3 regions of the Halobacillus sp. KGW1 genome follow, and region 3 is predicted to be linked to each of the others. Evidence: riboswitches for the same ligand, from Rfam matches in the RefSeq annotation. Region 3 holds a riboswitch; each other region holds the start of a gene.
The links. A riboswitch is a leader RNA that binds a small molecule or an ion and turns the genes downstream of it on or off. The one in region 3 is predicted to bind S-adenosylmethionine.
Positions count from the first base shown of each region.

Region 1: it holds a riboswitch for S-adenosylmethionine, as region 3 does, so the genes downstream of both, AXG56_RS15825 (Na+/H+ antiporter NhaC family protein) here and AXG56_RS13090 (O-acetylhomoserine aminocarboxypropyltransferase/cysteine synthase family protein) in region 3, are expected to answer to the same signal.
Region 2: it holds a riboswitch for S-adenosylmethionine, as region 3 does, so the genes downstream of both, metE (5-methyltetrahydropteroyltriglutamate--homocysteine S-methyltransferase) here and AXG56_RS13090 (O-acetylhomoserine aminocarboxypropyltransferase/cysteine synthase family protein) in region 3, are expected to answer to the same signal.

Region 1 is NZ_LSOC01000004.1:175,254-180,268, forward strand. Features, by position in the region: gene AXG56_RS15820 (glycoside hydrolase family 3 protein) at 1-568, opposite strand, end outside; gene AXG56_RS15825 (Na+/H+ antiporter NhaC family protein) at 1,031-2,350, opposite strand; SAM riboswitch class I at 2,468-2,572, opposite strand; gene AXG56_RS15830 (ABC transporter substrate-binding protein) at 2,641-3,717, opposite strand; gene AXG56_RS15835 (ABC transporter ATP-binding protein) at 3,735-4,508, opposite strand; gene AXG56_RS15840 (ABC transporter permease) at 4,532-5,015, opposite strand, start outside.
Region 2 is NZ_LSOC01000004.1:280,108-285,122, forward strand. Features, by position in the region: gene AXG56_RS16300 (deoxyribodipyrimidine photo-lyase) at 1-1,437, opposite strand, end outside; SAM riboswitch class I at 1,607-1,710, shown strand; cobalamin riboswitch at 1,765-1,949, shown strand; gene metE (5-methyltetrahydropteroyltriglutamate--homocysteine S-methyltransferase) at 2,095-4,395, shown strand; gene AXG56_RS16310 (cryptochrome/photolyase family protein) at 4,442-5,015, opposite strand, start outside.
Region 3 is NZ_LSOC01000003.1:818,239-823,253, forward strand. Features, by position in the region: gene AXG56_RS13075 (hypothetical protein) at 95-547, opposite strand; gene AXG56_RS13080 (NAD(P)/FAD-dependent oxidoreductase) at 578-1,804, opposite strand; gene AXG56_RS13085 (DUF2188 domain-containing protein) at 1,892-2,089, opposite strand; SAM riboswitch class I at 2,237-2,346, shown strand; gene AXG56_RS13090 (O-acetylhomoserine aminocarboxypropyltransferase/cysteine synthase family protein) at 2,461-4,134, shown strand; gene AXG56_RS13095 (homoserine O-acetyltransferase) at 4,166-5,015, shown strand, end outside.

The sequences.
Region 1 (5,015 bases), on a different contig from region 3:
TTTTTACCATCTGCTCTATTTCAGCATTCATTTCCGTGACATTTTTCCCCTTCCAAGTACGGAAGTCAGGCATCAGCATCTGTCCTACTTTCTCCTCCATTGTCATTTTATCGATGGCATTCCTTACGATGTCATACTTCTTTCCTTTCTGCTTCATCAGTACAGGAGTAACCTCGGACTGCCCTTTATGCTTCTTTCGTTTGAAATGGACGGCGATCCGGTCCTGATCCTTCCCGCTGCGGACGGTAATCCACGCTCGCCCGGGTTTTCCGTGCCATGTTACTTTTCCATGTTCATCCACTTCCGCCACCCGTTTATTGTTGGACGACCACTTCAGATTCTCCTCGACCTTCTTGAAGTGACCATCTTTGTAAACACGCAGCACCTCCATCTGAACCGTATCCCCTTTAATTGTCCTGTCCGCTTCCGGTACGTTCTGCAAAAGGATTAACTCTGTTCCCTTGTTCGACTTTTTCCCGTCAGCCGATACCGGTCCGGTCATCGTTCCCGGAATCAACAGACAGAATGTAAGCAGCACAACAAACCAACCTCTTCTCCTGCCTTTCACTCTACATTCCTCCTTGCCTTTATTTATTTGTAAAAGTAAGACCGCTATCCCGCATGACGATCGAACTTTCCCAACAATGGCGGATCATGATGAGAGTCTTTATTATGGAAGCGTTTACAATATGTAGTAAAAGCGTACCGAATATAATTATAGTCGTCTATACCACATAAGACCCCTCTCTCTCTTTTTCGACTGTTTTTTCCATTCTATAGCCCCATTACAATAGATTCATTTTAAAATATAATATCAAATTTATGAACTATTTAAAGAATTAATATTTCATTCGAATTTGAAAAAATCTATTAAGTGACCAACTACCTCCGCCTTCCTTTATGGCCGCTCACCGGGCGCCCAGTGGAAAGGTCCCTTCTCCCGGAGCCCGATCTCTCCCCCAGCCATACCACCTTTTCCAAACGAAAAAGAAGCTCCCTATTTCAGGGAGCCTCTTCCAGTCAGAGAATATCAGGATCCTTTTTGAGCGGAAGGATCTGCTTTCTGAACCGTAAACTTAGGAAACTTGAAGACAATAGCAAGAATTCCGGACACGGCTGTTAAGATCGGATAAATACAAAACGGTACGATTGCAATAGGTGAAATCGATGCCACACCGGCTACAGCAAGGAGTTGGGCTCCGTAAGGAATGATTCCTTGAACAGAGCTTGCGAAGATGTCCAACAGGCTGGCGGATCTTCTCGGTTCAATGCCGTAATCATCAGAGATCTGTTTGGCTAATGGACCGGCCGTGATAATCGAAATCGTGTTGTTTGCAGTGGACAAATTGATCGCGGTTACGATACCGGCGATACCGAACTCTCCACCACGATTAGACCGGACACGTTTATTCACCGCTTCCAGTAGATACTCAATACCGCCGTTATAACGGATCAGCTCTACAAGTCCTCCGAGCAGGATAGCTATCATAGACAACTCCTGCATGTTTGCGAAGCCGTCTCCGATCAGGTTAATCAGTTCCATCCCCGAGAATTTACCGAGAATCAAACCGACAATTCCGGCTGCTACCGTTCCGCCGATCAGAACGAATATGACGTTTACCCCAAGGATGGCGAACAGGAGCACTCCGAGATATGGAATGACTTCAAGGAAATTATACGAGTATGTTTCCCCAAGATCTGCACTCGCACTGGCTGTCCATACTGCAAAAATAACCGCTGTTACTATGGCAGCCGGAAGAACGATAAAGAAGTTCGCCTTGAACTTTTCTTTCATTTCCGTGCCTTGTGTTCGAACAGCTGCAATGGTTGTATCAGAAATGATGGAGAGGTTGTCCCCGAACATAGCCCCACTTACAATGGCTCCCATAATCAGCGCCACACCAATATCTGTTTGTTCTGCGACACCAAGTCCGATCGGGGCTAAAGCTACAACTGTCCCTGTGGAAGTACCCATGGAAATGGATATGAAACACCCAATGACGAACAGGCCGACGACCATCCATCCACCAGGCAGGTAGCTCAGGCCAAGGTTGACGGTGGAATCTACAGCCCCCATTCCCTGTGCGACGGAAGCAAATGCTCCCGCGAGCAGGAAGATCACAACCATCAAGATGATATTCGGGTGTCCTCCCCCTTTGGAGAGTGTCATGATTTTCGTTTCAAAATCTGTTTTTCGATCCATAAGCAGCGCTACCAGTATAGCTGCAAACAGAGCGACGAGTACAGGCATTTTGTAGAAGTCACCTGTCACGATCCCTGAACCAATGAACAATACAATAAATACTACAAATGGAATAAGTGCAAAAATATTTGCTTTCGGTTTTGTCATCTTTTCTGCCTCCTTCTTGGTGAACTCATGAATGTTTCTGTGATACAGACAAGACCAGGCCAAACAAATAAAAAAGAAGCCCTCTTTAGGATAAGAAGGCTTCTTTGTTTCCGTCCCCTCTTATCTGTCAGGTCTAAAACCTGCTGGATTTAGCACCGGCCAACTGTGTTGGTGGTTGCTGAAGCTTCTTAGGACCAGTTCCTCCACTTCTCTTGATAAGAACTATTCAATTGAGTCTCTCGTTACTTTACATCATTTTTTTCTCTCTGACAAGAGAAAAACTTGGAATGTTACTTTTTATCATACTCTCCGATAATGTCCACGGCTTTGGCTGCCAGAGAAGGGTCTACAGCCTCATCGAAATCTACATCGCCGATGATGGCACCATTGGAGTTGTAAAAGTCGAACTGATCTTTAATATCCTCCACGAACATACTGCCGTCCGGATCCAGTCCTGTCACGCCGACTTTCTTCCATATTTCAGGATCCTTCAAAGCGGTGTGTTTTGTCATGATATCAATGACTTCATCAAGCCCCTCGCCGTGAAGAAATGCATCGTTGTAATCGCGTACCCCCTTCAAATAAGCAGCCATGAAGCGGAGCGATACGTCTGTTTCTTCTTCAACAAATTCCGGTGAGCCTAGAACCATCGCGATTTGTGCTTCTGGAGCATAATCCGTAGCATCACCGAACCGCACATGTAACCCCTGCGATTCTCCCTGTGTTATCAAAGGCTCTATCTGCAGGGCAGCATCTATGGATTTATTCCCCATCGCGGCCAACATATTACCGAAATCAGACATTAAGACGACCTCTACGTCCTTCTCAGTCAAGCCGGCATGCTTCAGCATTTCATGGAAGATGTAATCATCCACGGCATTCTTTGAAGATACAGCAATCCGTTTTCCTTTAAAATCGGCATACTCCTTGATTTCATCCTGAAGGTCTTCTCTAATAACAAAACTGAAGTAGGAATTGCCATCGAAATAGTGCCCTTTATCAGCGATGATCTTCACATCGATTCCCTGAGCGATCGCATTGAAGAACGAAGCGGTGGAGACTCCGCCGGCGATGTCCACTTCACCGGAAGCAAGCGCCGGCAGCATATCATCACTGTTGGCGAATGTCGTAAATTCAATGTCTATGTTATAGTCATCGAAATATCCTTTCTCTTTCGCGATGTAAAACCCTGCACCGGACGCCGCACCGTCCTCTGCAATAACTACCTTCTGACGCTTCTCAAGCGGAGCCAGATCGCCGGATACGGTTTCTTTCTGCTTTCCTTGTTCAGACTCCTTATCACTGCAGCCTGCTGCTATACCCAAAAGTAAAAAAAGAGAGATAAAGATCCATAATGATTTACGCACGGGATGTTTCCCCTTTCTTAAATCCTTGATCGTTGCACTTCTTCCTGAAGATGATTCCAGACCTCCACGAATTGTTCCGCCATGACAGGGTCAGCCCTGACCTGCTCCATATTTCTTGGTCTGGGGAGCTCGATTCGTTTTTCCTTTACAATCCTCCCCGGCTGGGCACTCATCAAGAGAATCCGGTCGCTGAGCAGGAGTGCTTCATCGATACTATGTGTAATGAAGAGGACCGTTTTTTTCGTTTCGGCCCAGATGTTGAGTAATTCTTCCTGCAGGATGAATTTATTCTGTTCATCCAATGCTGCGAACGGTTCATCCATCAACAATATTTCCGGGTCATTTGCGAATGCTCTGGCAATGCTCACCCGTTGTTTCATTCCTCCGGAAAGCTCTCTAGGGTAAAGCTTGGCGAAACGCTCCAGCCCTACTTTTTCTAAATAATACGCGGTCCGTTCCTTGATGACCGCCGCTGGTACACGACGCATTTTCAAACCAAAACTGACGTTACCCTCCACGGTCAGCCACGGAATCACCCCCCGTTCCTGGAAGACCATCGACTGAAGTGGCCGGTCTTCCTTTGCTCTTGCGATGGTGAATGACCCGGAACTCGGTGTTTCCAAATCGGCTAGAATTCTGAGCAGTGTCGTTTTTCCGCACCCGCTCGGTCCGACTAAACAGGCGAACTCTCCATCGGCAATATCCAGATTGATTCCTTCCAATGCTGTGACTCTGCTTTCCTTTTTATAAAATACTTTCGTCAAATCCCTGATGGAAATTTTCGCATCCATTCCACCTTCCCCTTTCTCCTTCATCAACGCCAAGGGAGTAATTTACTTTGCAGTCCTCTCAAGATTAATGAGAATAAATAGCCGAAGAACGAGATGAGCACGAGCCCTACAAACATTTCTTTCAACATGAATGCCTTATAGGAGGTCCAGATTAAGTAGCCGATACCGGAATTCGCTCCCATCATTTCCGCTGCCACTATCGTAAGTAAGGCGATCGCCTGCCCCATTTGAATCCCTTCAAGCATGACCGGTAAGGAACCCGGGAGAGCGATTTTGAAGAAAAACTGTTTCGAATCTGCTCCGTAATTCTTTGCTACGTCCAAATATATTCTGTCGATGTTGATGACACCGGCAACTGTATTGATGACTACCGGAAAGAAGACACTTCCTGCGATCGTCACCACCTTGGAAACTTCCCCTACTCCGAACAGAATGATGATGATCGGCAGGAGAGCAAGTGTTGGAATCGGCATGAGAGCCATGATCAAAGGCGACAGGAAATGCCGG
Region 2 (5,015 bases), on a different contig from region 3:
CTTGCGAGAACCATGTTTCCTAAGCTGTTTGCCAGCCTCGTCTTCAGCTGTTTGCGACTCCTTCACAGCCCATAAGGTATCCCGTGCTTTCTTCGTTGCTGCTTGGATATCGATCATGGGAGCCGGATATTCCAAGGAGGCAAACGAAGGAAGCTTCCATGGCTCGTGAATGAAAGACGCAGGAATGCCGCGAAGCTCCGGAATATAAGTCCGGATAAAAGCCCCGCCCGGGTCGTGGTCGAGTCCCTGTTTGACAGGATTATAGACTCGGATGGTATGGAAACCTGTCGTACCAGCCTGCATCTGCATTTGGCTGTAATGGATTCCCGGTTCATAATCGAGGAACAACCCCGCCAGTGCACGGGCTGGTTTTCGCCAATCCAGTCTTAATGTATGACAGGCAAAGGAAACGACCATCGCCCTGGAACGAAAATTGATCCAGCCAGTCTCATGAAGGGCACGCATGGCGGCATCGATCATCGGGAATCCGGTACTTCCTTGATACCAGCGGCGGAATGCTTCTTCATTCCATTCCTCGTACACTTGATCAAAAGCAGGATTCATCGACTCTTCCGCGATTTCGGGCTCATCCTCCAAACGCTGGATGAAATGGCAGTGCCAGTAAAGACGGGACAAGAAATTCTCCAGCTGCTTTCTTTCTCCCGCATCGCTGCATGCCCTGATCTTCATCCAAGTCTGCTGGACAACGAAGCGGAGGGATATGTTTCCCCAGGCAAGATATGGAGACAGACGACTTCCAGATCGTGCTGATTTCAGTGGTTTCGATATGTGATAAGAATAGGAATGGAAGCGTACCCTTAAAAAGCTGTCCAACGTCCGATGTGCTTCTTCCACTCCTCCCTTCTGTCCTTTATCAAGCGTCGAACCGCCGACATACAGCGAGTCCAATTGGTCCAGATTCAACGTCAACACGGATTCCTTTTCCGGGACGCAAGGGATTTTTTCCGGTACAGGAAAGACCGGATGCTTCATGAACTGTTCCCAGCGCTCAGAAAATCCGTCCCTTGAGTTCAAGCCACGGAAGACTCCGAATGGTTGATCTTCTTTCATGGTTAACCCCTTTTGCTTCATCCACGACCTTACTCTCTGATCTCTTGAAAACGTGACCGGTGTTCCATTTTCTTCATGCGCATGCAGAGAAAACGGACCATATGTCTCGTATATCTCTTCCAGCACTGTTTCCATCTCCCCCACAGCGACGAATAACCGACCGCCTCTCTGCTTTAACTCCTTCTGCAGATCATGGAGGCTCTCTTTCACAAATTGATAATGGCGGGCAGACAGCTCCTGCCCCTGCCAGATGGAAGGTTCTGCAACGTAAAGCGGAAGAACCATGTCTCCCGACTGTACCGCATTATATAATGGTGCATGATCATGGAGACGAAGGTCCCGCTTGAACCAGACGACACGCAACAAAATAACCAGCTCCCGAGTAGTAATACCCTACATTCTACCTTTTCGATAGATTTTTTTCACCCGTTGATACTCGCCCCTCTCCATCCTTTTTCTAGAAAAAATTGTAGAAGAGCGGATTGACACCCTATTTTTCTCATGCTAGTATGCTTGTAATCAATCCAATAGCAATCTCTTATTCAGAGTGGTGGAGGGACTGGCCCTACGAAACCCGGCAACCGATCGATATGATTGTGGTGCTAATTCCAGCAGAGCAGATGCTCTGAAAGATAAGAGAGGTCCGTACAATCAGAACCTCTCATACAAGAGGTTCTTTTTTTATTATTCAACTGAATAATCTGTTCCACAGGTGCCGGGGTGTCCCCCGGCTTAAAAGGGAAGACCGGTGAAAATCCGGCACGGTCCCGCCACTGTAATTGGGAGCGGAGCTGCAGCAGCCACTATCATAGTCGATGGGAAGGCGCAGCCCGCCGTGATCATAAGTCAGGAGACCTGCCTCTGGAACCCGCACTAGGTCCTACGAGGAATAGGCAGGTGTTGACAACGGGATTCGTCTACCCTTTTTTCGACGTATCCTTCCCATGTCACTCCGTCGTCTCTCTTTGTAGGTAAGAGAGATTTTTTTATTGGATTGAAAAACAACTGCAGGAGGAATGGGAAATGAAACAAGCACGAAGTTCAGCAATTGGGTACCCGCGTATCGGGGAGAAACGGGAATGGAAGAAAGCTCTGGAGCGCTATTGGAAGAAAGATACGACAGAACAGGAGCTTGTGGAAGAACTGACTGCCCTCCGACACAAGGATTGGAAGAAACAAAAAGAAGCAGGGCTCGATTTGATTCCGGTCGGTGACTTCAGCTATTACGACCACGTTCTGGATACATCCATCATGTTCGGGATCATTCCCAAGCGTTTTCAGGATACGGAACCTACTTCACTGGAAACGTATTTCAACATCGCCCGTGGCACAGAATCAGCGGTAGCCTCCTCCATGACAAAATGGTTTAATACCAACTATCACTATATCGTCCCGGAAATTGAAAAGGATACAAAACCGGTGCTTCTGGAGAACAGGCCTCTCCGCTATTATAAAGAGGCGAAGGAGCAGCTCGGCATTGATGGAAAACCGGTGCTGCTAGGGCCTGTGACCTACTTGAAGCTTGCCAAGGGTTTTGATAAGCAGCCGTTCGAACAAGTGCTGCAGACACTGGTACCGCTCTACATACAAGTGCTTCAAGAATTGGCCGCAGAAGGAGCAGCTTGGGTTCAAATCGATGAGCCGATTCTTGTTACTGACTTATCGGAAAAAGACCTCCGCTTCGTTCAATCGGTTTATGACACCATTTCTAAAGAAGTGAGCGGCATCAAGCTTTTGCTTCAAACATACTTTGAAGCGGTGGAAGCTTATGATTCCGTCATTCAACTTCCTGTAGATGGCATCGGCCTTGATTTCGTGGATAATAACGGCCAAACCCTGTCCCAGCTCGCTGAACACGGCTTTCCGAACGATAAAGTATTGGCGGCGGGAGTGATTAACGGCCGAAACATCTGGCGAAACGATTGGAAACACACATGGCAGATCACGGATGCTGTCAGAAAGATCGTGCCGGAAGACCGCTTGATTCTCCAGCCTTCCACCAGCCTGCTTCACGTGCCGGTGACGACCGAATCGGAAACGAAGCTGGCATCTGACCTGAAACAGGTCCTTGCCTTCGCTGATCAGAAACTGGAAGAAACGGTTCTTCTGACGAAGGGCGTCAATCAAGGAAAAGCAATCATCCTGCCGGAGGTGGAGAAACATTCCCGGAACTGGAGATCCTTTGCGGATTCCGAAGGCCGCTCGAACGAGAACGTACAGCAGGAAGTAAAACGTTGGAAAGACAAACATCCGTCCCGTGCCTCCGAATTTTCCAATCGAAAGAAGGTACAGGAGGAAAAGTTCGCTCTGCCTCTGCTCCCGACAACGACGATCGGCAGCCTGCCCCAGACAACAGAAATCAGAAAGGCCCGCGCCAACTTCCGAAAAGGTGCATGGAGCGAAGAAACATACGATGCATTCGTAAAGGAAAGGACGGCCGAATGGATCGCCAACCAGGAAGAGGTCGGCCTCGACGTCCTTGTTCACGGCGAATTCGAGCGGAATGACATGGTAGAATATTTCGGTGAGAAGCTGAACGGTTTCGCCTTTACGGAATACGCCTGGGTGCAGTCCTACGGCTCCCGCTGTGTGAAGCCTCCCATTATATTCGGAGATGTATCTCTACCGGCTCCTATGACGGTGAAAGAGAGCGCTTATGCACAGTCATTGACCAACAAACCGGTCAAAGGGATGCTGACTGGGCCGATTACCATCCTGAATTGGTCATTCGTGCGGGAGGATATCCCTTTTGCAGAGGTTACGGAACAAATTGCTCTTGCTCTCCAAAAGGAAATCCGTGCTTTAGAAGACGCAGGCATTGGAATGATTCAAGTAGACGAGCCGGCACTACGTGAGGGGCTGCCGCTGAAATCCAATAAACAAGCGACGTACCTTGACCAATCTGTCCGCGCCTTTTTACTTGCGACCGCTGCAGCGGCAGATGAAACGCAAATCCATACGCACATGTGTTATTCGGAATTCGGCAGAATCATTGCCACGATTGACAAACTGGATGCGGACGTCATTTCCATTGAAACTGCCCGCAGCCATGGGGAACTGATTGAAGCTTTCGAAACGTTCGCATACGATAAAGGTATCGGACTCGGCGTTTACGACATTCACAGCCCGCGGATTCCAAGTGTGGAAGAAATGGAACAAAGCATCCGTCGTGCTCTGAAAGTGCTCGATCCACGCCAGTTCTGGATCAATCCCGACTGCGGATTAAAGACACGCGGGATCAAGGAAACACTTGCTTCCCTTCATCACATGCAGCAAGCTGCTCAAAACATACGCGAGCAGCAAAAGACAACCATTCTCCAATAATATAGAAGAAACCAAACGGCACACCTTCCATCGGTGTGCCGTTTGGTTATGCCTCAAGCGTCCCTTTCGTCAGCTGCTGCTTAAGGGACGCTGCTTTCTTCTTAATTTCTTTTTTCTTCTCTTCCTCCCGCTTCTGCCATTGACTGTAGATCAATTTCATTCTTGGATTATCCTGCAGCTTATCGGCATGCCTGTCCAGGAAATCCCAATACATCGCGTTGAACGGACAGGCATCATCTTCTGTTTGATGCTTGACGTTAAACTCGCAATGCTTACAGTAATTACTCATTTTCTTAATGTAAGACCCTGAAGAAACATACGGCTTCGTCGACAGCAATCCTCCATCAGCATAAAGAGCCATGCCGAGCACATTCGGAAGGACAACCCAGTCATAGGCATCGACATACATTTCATTGAACCAATCCGATACCGCCTGCGGAGAGATACCGAACAAATTGGAGAAATTCCCGATGATCATCAACCGTTGGATATGATGGCCGTAACCTACATCGATCACAGGACGGATCGCTTGTTCCATGCATTTCATTTTCGGCTTTCCTGTATAAAAAAATGCCGGTAGTTCAGCCTCGTGACCGAGTTCGTTTACAGAAGCGTAGCCG
Region 3 (5,015 bases):
CACCGGACGCCCCGTGGAAAGCCCGGAGCACACCGACTCCAAAACCACTGCGGAAGCAAACCAAAGCCAGTCACAAATTTGACTGGCTTTGGTTTTATTTCTCCGCTTCCATGATTTGATCGAGCACAGGATAAGCCGCTTCAATTCCTTCTTCCGCAACAAGACAAGCTACCCCGACCGGTGTATCCCAAAACGAATCCGGGATATATGGATTCTTCAAACCTGCCGGCTGATAAAGAGCGCGATAGATCCGTTCCAAGTGCTGCCTGGTCACTGCCTCTTCCTCTTTTCTTTCGCCTCTTGCCAACAGAAAAACGTGACGCATGGATTGAAACAGATTATCTCCCGGCATGAACGTATATTCCTTAAAGAATCCAAGCTGTTTCTCCGCCTGCTCCTTTAAACCATGACTGACACATAGATCATCCAAATGTTCACGAAGGTGCCGGTAAACTTGTTGGAACACTCTCCGCTTCTCCTCCTGCATGACCTTATCTGTATAAACCTCTTGCAGCTTTGCATATGCGGTTTCTTTCGTCCATTCCATCCCCATCACCTCTCTTTATATAGTTCGCCGTCAGGGAGAGGAATCCTTGTCATATCCGAATGCTTCCGCTTCCATTTCGACAGATTGGTAAAGCAGAGGAAAGTCTCTGGTCCCTTCTCTCAAATAATCCCCCAATTTCGGCGCCACTTTGTTCCATACCATCGGGTTGGCAGCCATCGCTTGAAACAGGGCAAGTTCATTCTTCGAGAACCTTTTTAACGAGTGGATATAATCCAGCGTCAACTGAAAGCCCGGGAAGAGGTGTTCATCCCGCTTTTTCTGGAAAGCTTCCATGACCACTTCCCTGTCATCACCTGCATCGATCCGCATGCACGCATCTGCGAGCAGAAACGCCTGCATGAAAGCATCATTAATACCAAGTCCTGTACTTGGGTCTTTACTGTGACCTGCATCGCCGATCAGGGCCCATCCGTTTCCATAAGGTTTACGGAAAAAGTTAGGCACCCCTGAGGTCCCGATGATACTTCCTTGCAAACGGGCATTCTCCAACCGCTTTTCCATTCCATACAGCTGCTTGTACATACGGACAAACGCTTCGGGGGAATCTTTCATCATAGTTTTAAACTCATCCGGATGAACCTCAAGACCGATACAATCTCTTCCTTGTTCCATTGGGAACAAAAAGCCGATTCTTCCTTCATGAAGAAATATTTCCGTAGTAGGCGTTTCCAAAGGGGGAATTCCCTCAAAATATCCGTACAGCACTGGTCTGAGAGGCGGTGTATCGTGATACACTTCCGCACCTGCCTGGCGGGCGATCGTCGAATGTTTACCATCTGCTCCGACAATTAAATCACCATACACCTCTTTCTCTCTCCCTTTCCCTTTTATCCTCACCCCTACCATGCGGTCTTGATCCCACAAAACCTCCCGCACAGCTGTCTCTGAAAGAAAGGTTACTCCCTCGTACAGGAAGGTGCGTTCTATAAGAAGCATATCCAGGCGGTCACGCTTTGGTATGACCGTGTAGGCAGACCTCGGGCCATCTATGTAACTGGAACCGATATGTGTCCTCATCCGATCCACCTTCCGCAGGCCGCCAGCCAGCAATTTGTCTAAAATGCCGAGTTCTTCTAAGTAACCGGTATGCGACATATAATGAGTTGATAACGTATCACTCGGGAAAGGAGCTTTATCTATAAGAAGTACTTTTTTTCCGAGTTTTCCAAGCAGAACTGCTAAACTCGCGCCTGCCACCCGTGCACCTGTAATGACCACATCATAGCGATTGTCCATAAAGATCCCCTCTTCTTTTCTACTAATCCTGCTTCCACTCTACCAGATTCATAACATAAAAAAACTCCCGTTTCCGGGAGTCATGTATTAGTACGTGCGCTCTTCTTCTACTTCGTGATTCTGATTCATAATGGAAAGCTTGCTTGGTGAGTTTCCTTTCGCCATTTCTTCAGCCTTTTCGATGGCAGTATCACGTTTATCGTAAAGATCTGTCGGAGCCACGTCTTCGATTTTAACAAACCAGCCTGTTACGTCTTTATTTGGGACTACACTATATTCTTTCATTCTATCTTCACTCCTCTACTATTTTTGAATGTAGTAAGAGCATTCCCAGCTGGATGCATACTCAAACATCAAAGGCCTCGGAGAAAGGGTTTGACATTGCACAGGCACACGTATATAATTTCAAACAAGTCAGACTAATCGAATACACTCTTATCGAGAGCGGCAGAGGGACTAGGCCCTACGACGCCCGGCAACCATCAAGCAAAGACTTGAAAAGGTGCTAAATCCTACAGATCCGGTGATCTGAAAGATAAGGGGAGGTAATCCGTACATACAGCCCTCTTCTTTCTTACAGAAGAGGGCTTTTCGTTTGCCTTCCGCCACCAAGGTAGAGGTTCCTAGGAACAACAATCCAAGGAGGAGAATGATTGATGACTTTCCCTAACCACCCGTACGGTCCAGAGACTTTGTTGTTACACGGCGGACAGGAGCCAGACCCGGCTACCGGTTCCCGCGCAGTGCCGATTTATCAAACGACCTCTTATGTCTTCCGAGACACAGACCACGCTCAGAACCTGTTCGCCCTTGCAGAACCGGGAAACATTTATACGCGGATCATGAACCCGACCGTGGATGCTTTCGAGCAGCGGATGGCTTTATTGGAAGACGGAGCCGCAGCTGTAGCTACTTCTTCCGGAATGTCAGCGATCACACTCGCCATTTTGAATATTGCAGGGGCCGGAGATGAAATCGTGGCTTCCTCCAACCTTTACGGCGGCACATACAACCTCTTCGTCCATACCCTTCCGAGGTATGGAATCCATGTTCGTTTCATTGAAGGCAGCAGCCATGACGACTTCCAAGCAGCCATTACCTCAAATACAAAGGCTATTTTCGCGGAAACGATTGGAAATCCGAGTCTGGATGTTCTCGATATCGAGAAAGTGGCAGCTGTAGCCCACAGTCATCACATCCCACTTATTATCGATAACACCTTTGCCACCCCTTATGTATGCCAACCTTTCGCATGGGGCGCGGATATCGTCGTCCACTCCGCTACGAAATGGATCGGGGGACACGGCACGACGATTGGCGGTGTCGTCATTGACAGCGGCCGTTTTAACTGGGACCACGAGAAGTTCCCTGGATTTACAACTCCGGATGAGAGCTACAATGGAATCCGCTACGCCGATCTCGGTCCCGCAGCCTACGCGGTTAAACTCCGCGTCCAACTTCTCCGGGATATCGGGGCATGCCTAAGCCCGCAAAATGCTTTCCTGTTGCTGCAAGGGTTGGAGACGCTGCATCTCCGAATTAAAAAGCATGCGGATCAGGCGCTCGAGATTGCCAGGTATTTAGAAAAACATGAAGGAGTCGAGTGGGTGCGTTATCCGGGATTACCCGATCATCCTACCCATCCCCTTGCTGAGAAGTACTTCCATTACGGCCACGGCTCCATCGTCGTTTTTGGTATTTCAGGCGGCAGGGAAGCTGGTCGTACACTGATAGACAACATCGGATTGTGGTCCCATGTAGCTAACGTCGGCGATGCAAAATCGTTAATTATTCATCCCGCATCCACCACACACCAACAGTTGAACGAGCATGACCTGAAGAAATCGGGCGTCACCGAGGAGCTCGTGCGTCTGTCTGTAGGCCTGGAGTCGGTTGATGACTTGATTGATGAATTGGATGCTGCCATCCGCCAAGCTACAGGTGCTGGGTCGGCAAGTAAAAACAGGAACCATCCAGCACTGCCGATTCTACAATCATCCTTGGATCGTTCAGAAGGCCAACTGAGGAAAAGGACGATCGGGTTTACCACAAGTCCTTCTCCGGAGGATGTAAACAGACTTGCTCAACTCGGCTATACGATTGTGGATCTATCCTCAGAAGAAGAGGCACCTACTTATGTGGATATCCTTCATTTTGACCGGTTGAACACAGATGAACCGATTATCGAGCAGCAGCCGCACGGAATTTTGTGGATTAATGAGGCAATAGCGGAGGATGAGGAAACCACGATTTCCGGTATACGAATATATGACGCTGTCGTAGCGGTTCGTACAGGAAAAAGCATCTCCTCCTCTCTACAATCGGTCTAATCGAAAGCATTACGGAAAGGAGAATTCGTTCATGTCATTGAAAAACCCAGTCAGCCAGGAAACAGAAAGTCCAGTCCTTTCCATTGGTCCTTTGGAATTAGAGTCAGGAGATAGGCTGACTGATGTAGAACTCGCTTACGAGCGTTATGGTAAAGCGGATGCTCCTGTCATTTTAGTCTGCCATGCGTTGACGGGAAACCAATTGGCAGTCGGATCAAAGGAAGAACCTGGCTGGTGGGCTGGCTTGATCGGAGACGACTGTCCCATCGATACGAAACACTATCAAGTCATTACCTTCAACGTGCTCGGCGGCTGTCACGGTTCTACAGGACCCGCGAGCATAAACCCCGACACCGGTAAGGAATACAAACAAACATTCCCACCTGTTACCATCCGGGACATGGTTAACGCCCAATTTGAAGCGCTTAGAAGACTGGGTATTCAGCAGTTAGAGGCAGTCGTCGGGGGATCACTGGGCGGTATGCAGGCATATGAATGGGGTCTGCTGTACCCGACCTTTATGAAGAAGCTGTTTATTCTCGCAGCCACTCCTTATTTGAGCGATTACGGGATTGCCTTCAACCACATAGGATCAAAAGCCATATGCTCCGATCCCGCATTCAATGGAGGAAATTACGTATCCAATACAGCTCTGCAGGGTTTTGAAATAGCGCGCATGACCGGAATGGTCACATACCGCAGTGGTACACTTTTTCAGCAGCGGTTCGACCGATCACAGGCCAAAGAAGATCGTTATGATATCCAGTCCTACCTCGATCATCAGGGAGCCAAGATCAAAGAACGTTTCGATGCCAACAGCTATTTATACTTGCTTGAAGCTATGAATAACCATGATATTGGAAAAAAACGAGGAGGATGGG